Regions from separate parts of the Bradyrhizobium sp. SZCCHNRI20481 genome, predicted to be linked through region 3. Evidence: riboswitches for the same ligand, from Rfam matches in the RefSeq annotation. Region 3 holds a riboswitch; each other region holds the start of a gene.
What was found. Region 3 has a riboswitch for S-adenosylmethionine ahead of QX132_RS32000 (homoserine O-acetyltransferase). Riboswitches for the same ligand answer to the same signal wherever they lie in the genome.

Region 1 (4,169 bases), on a different contig from region 3:
CGTCGCCGAAAGGCGAGCGACGCTGCCGAGCGGCGCCCCCGATCAATCATGGACGCCAAGTCCAACCCTCGCCTCTCGGCGATAGGCTCGGCTCATGAGGAGGAGATTTCGTGCGTCGACACCAGTTCGAACGCACCTTGCCACCGGACTTTTTCGATGTTCTGGACGGAGGGCGCCGCGTGGCGAGCGCGTCGCAGCATCCGCAAACAGCCATCGGGCGCGACGGATCGACGGCAGTGCGATGCCGCCGCGCCGTTCAGTCGATGATGCCCGGCCCTTCGGTCATTGCGCGCGCAACGCCCTCCTTCATCTGCCTCACCACATCCGGCGCGTGCCCCTGCCAATGAACGACCTCGGCAATGACGCGCAGCGGCGCGCGGGATCGATGAGACCGCGTCGGATTCCCCGGGAACTTCTTGTCCGTCAGGTTCGGGTCGTCAACGAACGGACCTGTGGGCTCGACGACGTAGATCCGTCCCCGTCCGTCACCGGCAGCCAACTCGGCGCCCCAGATCGCCGCATCCAGCGTCGCCGTGAAGTAGACCCAGGACATCGGCTCCGCCTCGGTGAAGTTGGACGGATACCCGACAGCGATCAGGTCGCCCGGCCGCAGATCGGCGCGCGTGCCGTGGAAGAAGGATTGCGCAAACACGGTCGCAACAGATGGCATCGGTGACCTCGGATGGGTTTCCAGCACTCGTCATCTGCCGCGGAGCGACGGTCGAATGCAAATGATCGTTTCGTCTGTTGAAGACATTGTCGGCGACCTACTCGCCTCTCTCGTTCCGCAACCTAGCTGGTCCACCAGCGCCGCGTGGCCTGGCACGTCTCCAGCGCCCGCTGGTAGCCGGCGCGGACTCGCAGCCGGGTCATGTATGCTTGCTCCGCATCACCGAACACCACACCGACGTTCTTCCGCGCCATCTCGAGCGCGTAGCCCACCGAAATGTCCGCCGCGGTGAACGCATCGCCGGCCATGTATGGCCCGCGCTCCAGCCGTCGCGTCACCAGGCTCAATCGGGTCGTGAACACGTCCATCGCCTGCCGCGCGCTCCAGTTGTTGCGCTCGCTTTCAGGCGCAAGGTGCCGGGCTCCCGAAACGAAATAAAGCGAGGCTGCGAGGCCCGCCTCACCGAGGTGGAGAAACTGCTGATAGGCAGGAAAAGCAACATCATGTGCCGCGGGCGCCAGCGCTGTCGGCCCATACCGCCCCAAGATGTATTCCATGATCGCAACGGACTCGACCATCGTGACGTCGCCATCGCGGATCGCCGGAATGAATCCGGCGGGATTGATCGTCAGGAACTCGGCGTCGTTCTCGACCCCGGCCAGGAGATCCACGTCCCGAAGCCGGTACGGCAGCCCCATCTCTTCGAGCAACCAGACGACACGGAAGCCTCTGCCCTCTCCGAACACAGTGATCATCGCTCGCAACCTCCTCCGTTGTCCGCTCCCAGGACGGCCCTCCGTTCGTCAGCCCGACATGCGGCCGGAGATTTTCTCAGCGGCTCCTCGAACTCCGGCTTGGCGCAGCACATCATGATCAGACTCGAAGATGAAAAGACGCACTAAAGATGTCGGCGGCTAGCCCATCCCAAACCGTCCAAACAGGTGGGAGCACAGCCCGCTTTCAGGTCTGAAGCAGAAGCAGGCGACCAAGGCCCTCAATGGCTGCATTTGACCCATTGCGATCATCGCGGACTGCGGGCAAGGAAGGTTGCAGTGAACGAGGCGATGCTCGGACGCCTATCCGCGCGCGGTAGGGGAAATGAGATGGCGCAAGAAATTATTGCGGCAGCGGGCAATACGGAAGTCCCAGCGTATCTCACGCTTGTTGAACTCGGATATTCGGTCGACCGCCTCGATAAGGGCGGTGAAGAGCACTGGATCGCGAAGAAAGGGACGCTTGAGCTTGTTGCCGATGGCCCGCTAGAACTTCTCGGCCTCTGTCTCTTGAGAAGCGAACGTGGAGCACGCTGGCAGGCAGCCGATAGCGAGATCGACGGGTTCTTGAAACGATTTTACCCGTTGGATAGATGACCGGGATCGCCATCATGTCGTTTAGCGATGTCCGGTTATGTGAAGGGTTTCGGATGCCGGCCGCATGATTGACGGCGCGGCATATTCGGGCGGCCGGCGTCCGAAACCCTCCAAGGGAGGAAACCGCGCATGTTGAGCGGGGTGGCGCGGCAAGCGCTATGGGGATTTGAGCAATCTAAAAGCAGACTTGATCATCTATTCCTTGTCGGCACATCGCCCTCGACCATCATTTCGTCAGCCATCTCTCGAAGTACAAATTGATCGGGTTGGAAACGTAAGCGCCATACGCTGGGCACGGAACGAACCCCTTCGCCCGATAGAGCCTCTGGGCATCGGGAAGAAATTCCGTGGTTTCCAGCCGCAGAACCGGCAGCTTGGCGGTCAGGGCCGCTTCCACGACGCGCGTCAAGAGCCTGCTGCCTATTCCAGTTGCACGAACCTCGGTGACGACATACATGCGCTTCACCTCCCCGGTACCATCAGCGAACACCTGCAGCCCCGCACAGCCAACGGCTTGTCCGGCAATCCGCGCGATAAACATTTGCGTGTCGTCGTGCGCTAGCCGATCAATTGGAGAGCCGTGATTCCTTTCCACCCCGCAGACCTTGTTTAAGAAATCGTCCAGCGCGGTTACGAGGTTAATCAGGTCCTGGGACCTTGCATCGGCCGGCTCAATTTCGATTCTATCGACAGTCATTCTCGTCCCCTTCTTCGAAGAGAGGAGCGCATGACGCCGTGGTGGCTTGTCCCGTTTAGTTGCCGGACCGGCCACATCTTCTTCCGAAGGAAGAAAGCCACCTTGCTCGGGGAGCAGGTTGGCGCTGGGCGTCGGCCCAACTCTTGATGTTGGAGTTGACGATAGCTGGCACGATCGAGCTTGGCAAGCACGCCCCAGTTTGAGGAACAACGCGCGGCCGCTCCTGGCCCAACGCGGACCTTTTCAGCCGACGCTGGCGACGTACGGGACGGGCGCTTCGCGCAACTGCGCCATACCGGCAATTTTTGGTTGTGAATTATCTTCGCGTGTGATGGAATCCGCTTATGAACGCGAGAATTCCTTCGCTGGCCGGTCTGTTCGTACTGCTACTGGCTTCGGCGTCTTTCTCATATGCGCAAACGGAAAGTGTCGGCGCTCAGGCAAGCGCTCGCGAAGCGTGGAAAAAGAAGATTGTAATACTATTAGTGAGCAAGAGAACGTTTCCGCCAGGGGCGGCCGGTCAAAGTGGCACGGCCAAGGTCAAGTTTGTCATTGATCGGCAGGGGAAACTGATTTCCAGAGAACTGGTGGAAAGCGCCGGCTCCGAGTTACTCGATACGGCGGCCCTAAGTATGATTGAGCGAGCGGAACCATTTCCGGAGCCGCCCGCAGAGATGAGCGACGATAGCTTCACCTTTACGGTACCCATCAACTTTGCCAACAGGAAGCAGTTGCCTTGGGCAGGCGGACAATGGCCTGCTGAGTGGGTCGACGAGCAGAAGAAGATTGACACAAAAATTCACGGCATCTGTCGTGGCTGCTAAGGCGTGAGTGAAACTCACGCGCAACAACATTGAAGCTGCGCCATCCTGTAGCGCTCGATGCAATCCATAAGCCTCGCGTGAAGAGACAGGAGCGGCGGCATCTTCCTCGGCAGCAAACCCGGGCTGAATGGCACGTAGTAAACTCAGCTCGCGGGAACGATCGCGCGATCGGTCAGCCAGCCCAGCCCGTCCACCGTCGTCGTCTGCGGCTTGTACTCACAACCGATCCAGCCGCGATAGCCGATCGCATCCAGATGCCGGAACAGGAACGCATAGTTGATCTCGCCGGTGCCGGGCTCGTGGCGGCCCGGATTGTCGGCGAGCTGGATGTGCGCGATGCGGGCGAGATGCTTCTGCATGGTGCGGGCGAGATCGCCCTCCATGATCTGCATGTGGTAAATGTCGTACTGGAGGAACAGATTGTCGGACTCGACCTCCGAGATCAGCTGAAGCGCTTGTGCCGTGCGGTTGAGGACAAAGCCGGGAATGTCGAGCGTGTTGATCGGCTCGATCAAGAGCTTGATCCCCTGCGCTTTCAGCGCGGTTGCGGCAAAGCGCAGGTTGCGGACCAGCACCTGGTTGAGCTCGCGCGGGTCGGCATCATCAGG
Region 2 (4,169 bases), on a different contig from region 3:
GGCGCAGCACCGGGACATTCCGCTGTTCGATCGGTTTGCCATCATGCGGCAATGGAACGAGCAGGGCGATTTCGACCTGTTCAATCCGACGCACGGAGTCGAGCTGGCCAAGCAGGTTCATGACTGCCTCGGCCGGGCGCTGTCGAAGTTCATCATCGACGCGGCGCATATCGGGCCGGCGCAGCAGAACTAGGGTTATGTCGTTCATGACGTCGAATGAGTGTCACCGCGTCTCCGGGACATGGGAGAAGCTTTCGGCCGTTGCGGTCATTGCCATCGCCCTCGCGCTGAGCCCGCAGAAGCTACGGGCGCAGAGCGCAGCGCCGGCTGCGCCCGCCGCGCTTTCCGATGTGGAGAGCTCCGATCCAAAGGCTCCGCTGATCAGCGGGCGACCGAGCATCGGTCACGTCACGGTGGCGCAGGCGAGCGATCAGGTGCCCGGGCCGATCGCCGTGGCGCGCCCGGCGACCACAACCTCGCCGCCTGCGGCGACGACCGCGCCGGCCATGACCGATGCACAGCCGCCGGCTGCAGCCGGGCAGGCCGTCGTGGCGGCGCCGCCGTCGCGCAGCATCACCGAGCGGGCGATCGACAAGGTCAAGCAGGTCGCGAAGTCGGCCACCGACATCTTCAACCGCGTGCCGTGCCTGACGCCGAAGGGCGTCGCCAAGAAGAATTTCATTTCGCTGCCGCACGTCGCCAACAAGCTCGCCTCCGGCCTGCCGGTCGTCATCGTCGCCTTCGGCTCGTCGTCGACGCAGGGCTATGGCGCGAGCGCGCCGGACTACACCTATCCGAATCGGCTCGCCGCGCAGCTGCGCCGGCAATATCCGATGGTCGACATCAGCGTCATCAATGCCGGCGTCGGCGGCGAGGATGCGCCGGAGATGATGAAGCGGCTGGAGACGTCGGTGATCGACCGGCATCCGGATCTCGTGATCTGGCAGGTCGGCACCAATGCGGTGCTGCGCGATCTCGATCCCGCCGAGACCGCCAAGCTGGTCGATGACGGCGTCGCCAAGATCCAGGCGGCGGCCTCCGATGTCGTGCTGGTCGACCTGCAATATTCGCCGCGCGTCAACGAGCGCTCGGAGAACGCCAGCCGCATGAACAAGCTGCTCGGGCGTATCGCCGAGCTGCATCACGCCGGCATCTTCCCCCGCTTCGAGGTGATGCGCGACTGGCACGAGCGGCAGGCGATCCCGATCAACGAGTTCGTGATCTCGGACGGTCTGCACATGAGCGATTGGGGCTACGCCTGCTTCGCCCAGCTGCTCGGCGACGACATCATCCGCTCGGTCGGCCAGGTCAAGCTCGGCATCAACACGCCGGCCAACGTGCTGACCTATCGGCCGATGTGAGAGTGGCGAGTAGGGAATAGCGAGTAGCGAGTAGCGAATAGGATGCAATCGGTACGCCCTATTCGCCATTCTCTATGCGGCCATTCGCTACGCGGCCCTCAGGGCCGCATCCAGATCCTCGATCAGATCGTCGGCATGCTCGAGCCCGGCGGAGAAGCGGATGAAGCCCTCGCTGATGCCGAGCTCGGCGCGCGCCTCCGGCGTCAGCCGCTGGTGCGTCGTCGTCGCCGGATGCGTGACCAGCGTCTTGGCGTCGCCGAGATTGTTGGAGATGCGCGCGAGCTTCAAGCCGTTGAGCGTGCGGAAGGCGCCGGCCTTGCCGCCCTTCACCTCGAAGCCGACCAGCGTCGAGCCGGCGCGCATCTGCTTGCGCACGGTCGCCGCCTGCGGATGGTCCTCGCGACCGGGATAGATCAGCCGCGAGATCTTCGGATGCGCCGCGAGAAAGTCGGCCACCTTCGCCGCCGTCTCGGTCTGCGCGCGCACGCGCACCGCCAAGGTCTCCAGGCCCTTGAGCAGGACCCAGGCGTTGAACGGCGAGATCGACGGACCGGTCTGGCGCATGAAATTGTGGATGTGCTCGGCGATGAACGCCTCCGACGACAGGATCACGCCGCCGAGGCAGCGGCCCTGGCCATCGATGTGCTTGGTCGCGGAATACACCACGACGTCGGCGCCGAGCGCGAGCGGGCTCTGCCAGATCGGGGTCGCGAACACGTTGTCGACGATCAGCCGCGCGCCACGGGCGTGCGCGATCTCGGCGATCGCGGGAATGTCCATCACGTCGAGCGTCGGATTGGTCGGGCTCTCCAGGAAGAACGACTTGGTGTTCGGCCTGACCGCCTTCTGCCATTGGTCGAGGTCGAGCCCATCGACCAGGGTCGATTCGATGCCGTAGCGCGGCAAGAGATCTTCGACGACGTAGCGGCACGAGCCGAACAGCGCCTTGGCGGCGACGACGTGATCGCCGGCACGGAGGGGAGCGAGGATTGCCGTGGTGACTGCGGCCATGCCGGTTGCGGCCGAGCGGCAGGCCTCGGCGCCCTCGAGCTCGATCATGCGGCGCTCGAACATTGCCGTGGTCGGGTTGGAGAAGCGCGAATAGATGAAGCCGGGATCCTCGCCCTTGAAGCGCGCCTCGCACTCCTCGGCGGTGGCGTAGACGAAGCCTTGCGTCAGATAGAGCGCCTCGGCGGTCTCGCCGAATTCGGAACGCAAGGTGCCGGAATGCACCAGACGGGTTTCAGGACGATAGCGGGCGAACGACGCCGGGGCCTTCGCGGGGGACTTCGACATGTGACCTCCATCGTGACCACCGCCTCCAGCGATGGGCACAAAAAAACCGGCCTGGGAAAACTCCTCACGGCCGGGATCACAATCGTCCCCGGCCTGTTTAGCGACTTATTTAACGTGGCTGCAAGCCGGCCGGCTCAAATCACCACGGGATAAGTCGTGCTCATAGTCGCAACCGGCCTTTCCGTCAAGCCAGCCATCGGATAACCGGTAAAAAGACCCTATATAGGCTCGATAAGCCGCCGTTCCGGCGCCTGCAAAGGATCAGGTCTTGCCGTTTTCGCTCAGCCCCGACGCCCACGGCATCCTCCCCGATCGCATGATCGTGGCGATGGCGGAGGCTGGCCTGATCATCCCCGCATACGATTTTGTCGAAAGCCAGATCCAGCCGGCGAGCCTGGACCTGCGGCTCGGCGACATCGCCTATCGCGTGCGGGCAAGCTTTCTGCCCGGGCCGGGCGCGACGGTCGCCGAGCGTATCGACGAGTTGAAGCTGCACGAATTCGCGCTCGCCGACGGCGCAGTGCTGGAGACCAACTGCGTCTACATCGTGCCGCTCTTGGAGAGTCTCGCGCTGCCGAAGGACATCGTCGCGGCCGCCAATCCGAAGAGCTCGACCGGGCGGCTCGACGTGTTCACCCGCGTGATCGCCGACGGCACGCGACGATTCGACATGATCGGAGCCGGCTATCACGGTCCGCTCTACGCCGAGATCAGCCCGAAGACGTTTCCCGTTTTGCTGCGCGAAGGCTCGCGCCTGTCCCAGGTCCGCTTCCGCTACCGCGACGCGGTTCTGTCGGAGGACGAACTGATCGCGCTGCATCAGGCCGAGCGGCTGGTGGATCGCGATGATGCGGATCTCGTCGGCGGCGTCGCTCTTTCCGTCGACCTGTCCGGCAGCAATGCCAACGGCTATGTGGGCTATCGCGCCAAGCGTCATACCGGCGTCGTCGACGTCGACCGCCGCGCCGGCTATGCTGTGGAGGAGTTCTGGGAGCCGATCAAGGCGCGCCCCGACGGCAGCCTCATTCTCGATCCCGGCGAGTTCTACATCCTGGCTTCGAAGGAGGCCGTGCAGGTGCCGCCGGACTACGCCGCCGAGATGGTGCCGTTCGATCCGCTCGTGGGCGAATTCCGTGTCCACTATGCCGGCTTCTTCGATCCCGGCTTCGGCTGTGCCGGCGCCGGCGGGCAGGGCTCGCGCGCGGTGCTCGAGGTGCGCTCGCGCGAGGTGCCGTTCATCCTCGAGCACGGTCAGATCGTCGGCCGCCTCGTCTATGAGAAGATGCTGGCCCGGCCGAACGCGATGTATGGCAGCCGCATCGGCTCCAACTACCAGGCCCAGGGCCTGAAGCTCTCCAAGCACTTCCGCCTCTAGCCCGGCTGCGCGCTGACCGCGCACCCCCAATGCGCCCGCTGCACGGGGCGCGGCCCGGCGGTGTGCTAGGAGGAACGACAAAGGTCCCGCCAGATGGCGCGGCCAAAACGGGGAGCGAGCATGTCCGAGATCGGCTT
Region 3 (4,169 bases):
GGAGCGCTGCGAGGCCGTGGATCTTGGAAAAGGTGTGGGTGACGACGGTGTTCTCGGTCGTGGCGACCAGCTCGATCCCGAACTCATAATCGTTGCGCGAGACGTAGTCGGCATAGGCGGCGTCGAGCACCAGCACGACATGCGAGGGAAGGCCGGCGCGCAGCCGCTTGACCTCGTCGAACGGGATGTAGGTGCCGGTCGGGTTGTTCGGGTTGGCGAGCCAGACCAGCTTGGTGCGCGGCGTCACCGCGCTGAGGATCGCATCGACGTCGGTCCGATATTCCGTCTCCGCGGCAACCACGTTCTTGGCGCCGCAGGCCATGGTCGCGATCGGATAGACCAGGAAGCCGTGCGCGGTGGAGATCGCCTCGTCGCCTTGCCCGAGAAAGGTGTGTGCCAGCAGATTCAGGATCTCGTCGGAGCCGGCGCCGCAGACGATGCGGCCGGGATCGAGGCCATAGGTGCGGCCGATCGCCTCGCGCAGCACCCGCGAGGTGCCTTCCGGATAATCCTCCAGATGCGTGGCCGCGCTCTTGAAGGCGTCGATCGCCTTGGGTGAAGGACCGAACGGAGTCTCGTTCGCCGACAGCTTGAACACCTTGCGGCCAAGCTCCGGCTTGGGACTCTTGCCCGGCGTGTAGGGCGCGATGTCGAGGATGCCGGGATTCGGCACGGGGCGGTTCATCGTCAACTCCGGAAAATCATCACTGGCGCGGGGCGTCTCAGTTGGGAACCGTATAGCGTTTCGCATGGCCGCCGACGAGGGCCGTCGAGCGCACCGAGGCGCCCGCCGCGATCAGGGCAGCCTTGATCTTGTCGAGGTTCGACGGCGACTCGATCGACACCAACAGCGCCGCGCCGTCGAAGGCGGTATCGGGCACCGCGATGACGTCGGCGAGCGGCGACAGCGCGCGGGACACCTGCGCATTCCAGCCGGAGACGCGGATGCTCCAGGTCTCGACCTCCAGCACCAGCGCGTCGTCCGCGACGCGCGAGATCGCGAACACCGGCAGCGCCGCCGGATGGTCGGCACGCTCGATGAACGGCATCCGCGCGATGATCTTCGGCGCGCCCGCGGGCTCCAGCGTGATCCACCACGGCGTATGCCCCGAGGTCGTCGACACCAGCGCGAGATCGCCCTTCGAGCGCGCCACGGCTTCGACGGCGGCCTGGGCGCTGAAATGGGCGACATAAGGCACCACGAAGCCGAAATGGAACCTGGCGGAATCGCGCATCGCGGATTCGCCGACCGACACGTCGGCGTGAACCGAGAACGGCGCCTGCACGTAAGTGAACGTCGAGACGATCACGCGCCAGATGCCCTCGACGGTGTCGAGCGGCAGGATGCCGCGATGGCGCTGCACCAGGCGCCGCATCATGTCGGCCTCGCGCGCCGGACGGAACGCCGAGCCGACCTCCTGGGTCTTCTTGACCTTGATCAGCCGGTCGATGATGTCGGCCCTGTTCATCAGCAGCTGATGGACCTGCTCGTCGATCGCGTCGATCTCCTTGCGCAAATCGGCGAGCGAGGGAGGGGCTGGCGGCGGGGTCGACATGGGCAGGGTCACTCTTCGCAGGCCGCGGGTCAACGCGCGGCGGACTGGAACGGATGCCGTTCTCTCCGATGCGGGGGACGTGCGCAACAGCAAGTTTACCTCGTGCTGCCTAGGCTTGGCTGACCTGCAGCCATGGAGCGCCCGATCGGCGGTCAACCCGAGCTTGCCTTGACGAGGAGCGCCCGCGGGACTAGTTTCTGCCCGTTCCGTGGTCATTTGAGCCGGCCGGCTTGCAGCCACGTTAAAAAACTCGCTAAACAGGCCGGGGACGTTATCGATCCCGGCCGAACCCCAGTTCAGGCCGGGTTTTTCATGGCCTGATGTGTCACGTGGTTCGGGAGCCCTTGCCGGATGGCCGGGGTGAGAGACATGACAGGCCTGACGCCGAAACCCACCTCCGCGCTGCGCACGATTGCGCCCGAAGAGCGCTCGCACGAGGTCGATCATCCGAGCTCGCTGGTCGCGCAGTTCGGTGCCGACAAGCCGCTCAGGCTCGATTGCGGCGTCGACCTGTCGCCGTTCCAGATCGCCTACCAGACCTATGGCGAGCTCAACGCCGACAGATCGAACGCGGTCCTGGTCTGCCACGCGCTGACCGGCGACCAGCACGTCGCCAACCGTCATCCGGTCACCGGCAAGCCCGGCTGGTGGGAGACGCTGGTCGGTCCCGGCCGCCCGCTCGACCCAAGCCGCTATTTCATCATCTGCTCCAACGTGATCGGCGGCTGCATGGGCTCGACCGGACCGGCCTCGCTGAACCCTGCGACCGGCAAGGTCTGGGGGCTCGATTTCCCGATCATCACCATCCCCGACATGGTGCGCGCCCAGGCGATGCTGATCGACCATCTCGGCATCGACACGCTGTTCGCCGTGGTCGGCGGCTCGATGGGCGGCATGCAGGCGCTGCAATGGACGGTGGCCTATCCGCAGCGCGTGTTCGCCACGCTCGCGATCGCCTGCGCGACGCGGCATTCGGCGCAGAACATCGCCTTCCACGAGCTCGGCCGCCAGGCCGTCATGGCCGATCCCGACTGGGACCACGGCCGCTACGGCGACAAGGGCGTTCATCCGCATCGCGGCCTCGCGGTGGCACGGATGGCCGCGCATATCACCTATCTGTCGGACGCGGCGCTGCATCGCAAGTTCGGCCGCCGCATGCAGGACCGCGAGTTGCCGACGTTCTCGTTCGACGCCGATTTCCAGGTCGAGAGCTATCTGCGCTATCAGGGCTCGTCCTTCGTCGAGCGCTTCGATGCCAACTCCTATCTCTATTTGACGCGCGCGATGGACTATTTCGACATCGCCGGCGACCACGATGGCGTGCTGGCGGCGGCGTTCCGCGGCATCAAGACCCGCTTCTGCGTGGTGTCCTTCACCAGCGACTGGCTGTTTCCGACTTCGGAATCGCGGGCGCTGGTGCATGCGCTCAACGCGTCCAGCGCGCGGGTGTCGTTCGCCGAGATCGAGACCGACAGGGGGCACGACGCGTTCCTGCTCGACGTCCCCGAGTTCTTCGAGATCGCCAGCGCTTTTCTCGATTCCGCCGGCAAGGCGCGCGGCCTCAAGGCTGTGACGGGAGGCTGAGACATGAGCATGCAGGGTGTGCTGCCGCTGAACGGATTCTCCGGCGGCGAGGTGCTGGCCTATCGGCCCGATCATCTCCTGATCGCCGGCATGGTCGAGAGCGGCTCCAAGGTGCTCGACATCGGCTGCGGCGACGGTGACCTGCTGCAGCTGCTGGAGAGCCGCGGCATCGACGGCCGCGGCATCGAGCTGTCGCGCGAGGGCGTCAACCATTGTGTCGCCAAGGGCCTCGCGGTGGTGCAGGGCGATGCCGACACCGATCTCGTCGATTATCCCGACGATGCGTTCGACTACGTGGTCCTGTCGCAGACCCTGCAGGCGACGCGGCGGCCCAAGACGGTGCTGGAAAATCTCCTGCGCATCGGCCGCCGTGCCATCGTCACCTTCCCGAATTTCGGCTTCTGGCGGCTGCGGCTGCAGCTGCTGGTCGGCGGCCACATGCCGCGCACCGACAATCTGCCTTTCACCTGGTACGACACGCCGAACATCCATTTCTGCACCATCAAGGACTTCGTGCAGCTCTGCGACGAGATCGGCGTCAAGATGGAGCGCGCCGTCGCACTTGATAGTTACGGCCGCCCCTTGCGCGTCGCCATGCCCTGGTGGTTCTGGAACATGTTCGGCGAGCAGGGGGTGTTTCTTCTGAGCAGGGCGGAGAAGGGGCGGTAGGGGGACGGGGGGCGACCGCAGCCCCGGGGCCTCGTTGAAGTTTGTGGCCCGCTCTCTCCGCCGTCATGGCCGGGCTTGTCCCGGCCATCCACGTCTTGCAGTATGGCGAGATGGCGGGCGGCTACGTGTACTTCATGACTAATCGTCCCAACGGTGCGCTCTATGTCGGCGTGACCAGCGATCTCATGCGCCGTGTCTTTCAGCATCGATCCGGCTTGGTTGATGGCTTCACCAGGCGGTATGGCTTGAAGCGATTGGTGTACTTTGAAGTCTTCGACGACATTCAGAGCGCGATCCAACGGGAGCACAACATCAAGCATTGGTCGCGCGCCTGGAAGGTTGGACTGATCCTTGCGAGCA

Region 1: another riboswitch for S-adenosylmethionine. It lies ahead of QX132_RS20280 (GNAT family N-acetyltransferase); the one in region 3 lies ahead of QX132_RS32000 (homoserine O-acetyltransferase).
Region 2: another riboswitch for S-adenosylmethionine. It lies ahead of QX132_RS09210 (O-succinylhomoserine sulfhydrylase); the one in region 3 lies ahead of QX132_RS32000 (homoserine O-acetyltransferase).

What each region holds. Positions count from the first base shown of each region.
Region 1 is NZ_JAUEUE010000012.1:61,851-66,019, forward strand. Features, by position in the region: gene QX132_RS20260 (ABC transporter substrate-binding protein) at 1-85, shown strand, start outside; gene arr (NAD(+)--rifampin ADP-ribosyltransferase) at 257-670, opposite strand; gene QX132_RS20270 (glutathione S-transferase family protein) at 793-1,425, opposite strand; gene QX132_RS20275 (hypothetical protein) at 1,723-2,040, shown strand; gene QX132_RS20280 (GNAT family N-acetyltransferase) at 2,267-2,737, opposite strand; SAM-I-IV-variant riboswitch at 2,783-2,892, opposite strand; gene QX132_RS20285 (energy transducer TonB) at 3,082-3,561, shown strand; gene hyi (hydroxypyruvate isomerase) at 3,705-4,169, opposite strand, start outside.
Region 2 is NZ_JAUEUE010000005.1:61,788-65,956, forward strand. Features, by position in the region: gene QX132_RS09200 (SGNH/GDSL hydrolase family protein) at 1-193, shown strand, start outside; gene QX132_RS09205 (SGNH/GDSL hydrolase family protein) at 207-1,361, shown strand; gene QX132_RS09210 (O-succinylhomoserine sulfhydrylase) at 1,449-2,657, opposite strand; SAM riboswitch at 2,734-2,813, opposite strand; gene QX132_RS09215 (2'-deoxycytidine 5'-triphosphate deaminase) at 2,926-4,032, shown strand; gene QX132_RS09220 (MATE family efflux transporter) at 4,153-4,169, shown strand, end outside.
Region 3 is NZ_JAUEUE010000026.1:78,909-83,077, forward strand. Features, by position in the region: gene hisC (histidinol-phosphate transaminase) at 1-685, opposite strand, end outside; gene QX132_RS31995 (chorismate mutase) at 723-1,556, opposite strand; SAM riboswitch at 1,755-1,834, shown strand; gene QX132_RS32000 (homoserine O-acetyltransferase) at 1,926-3,140, shown strand; gene metW (methionine biosynthesis protein MetW) at 3,144-3,809, shown strand; gene QX132_RS32010 (GIY-YIG nuclease family protein) at 3,875-4,169, shown strand, end outside.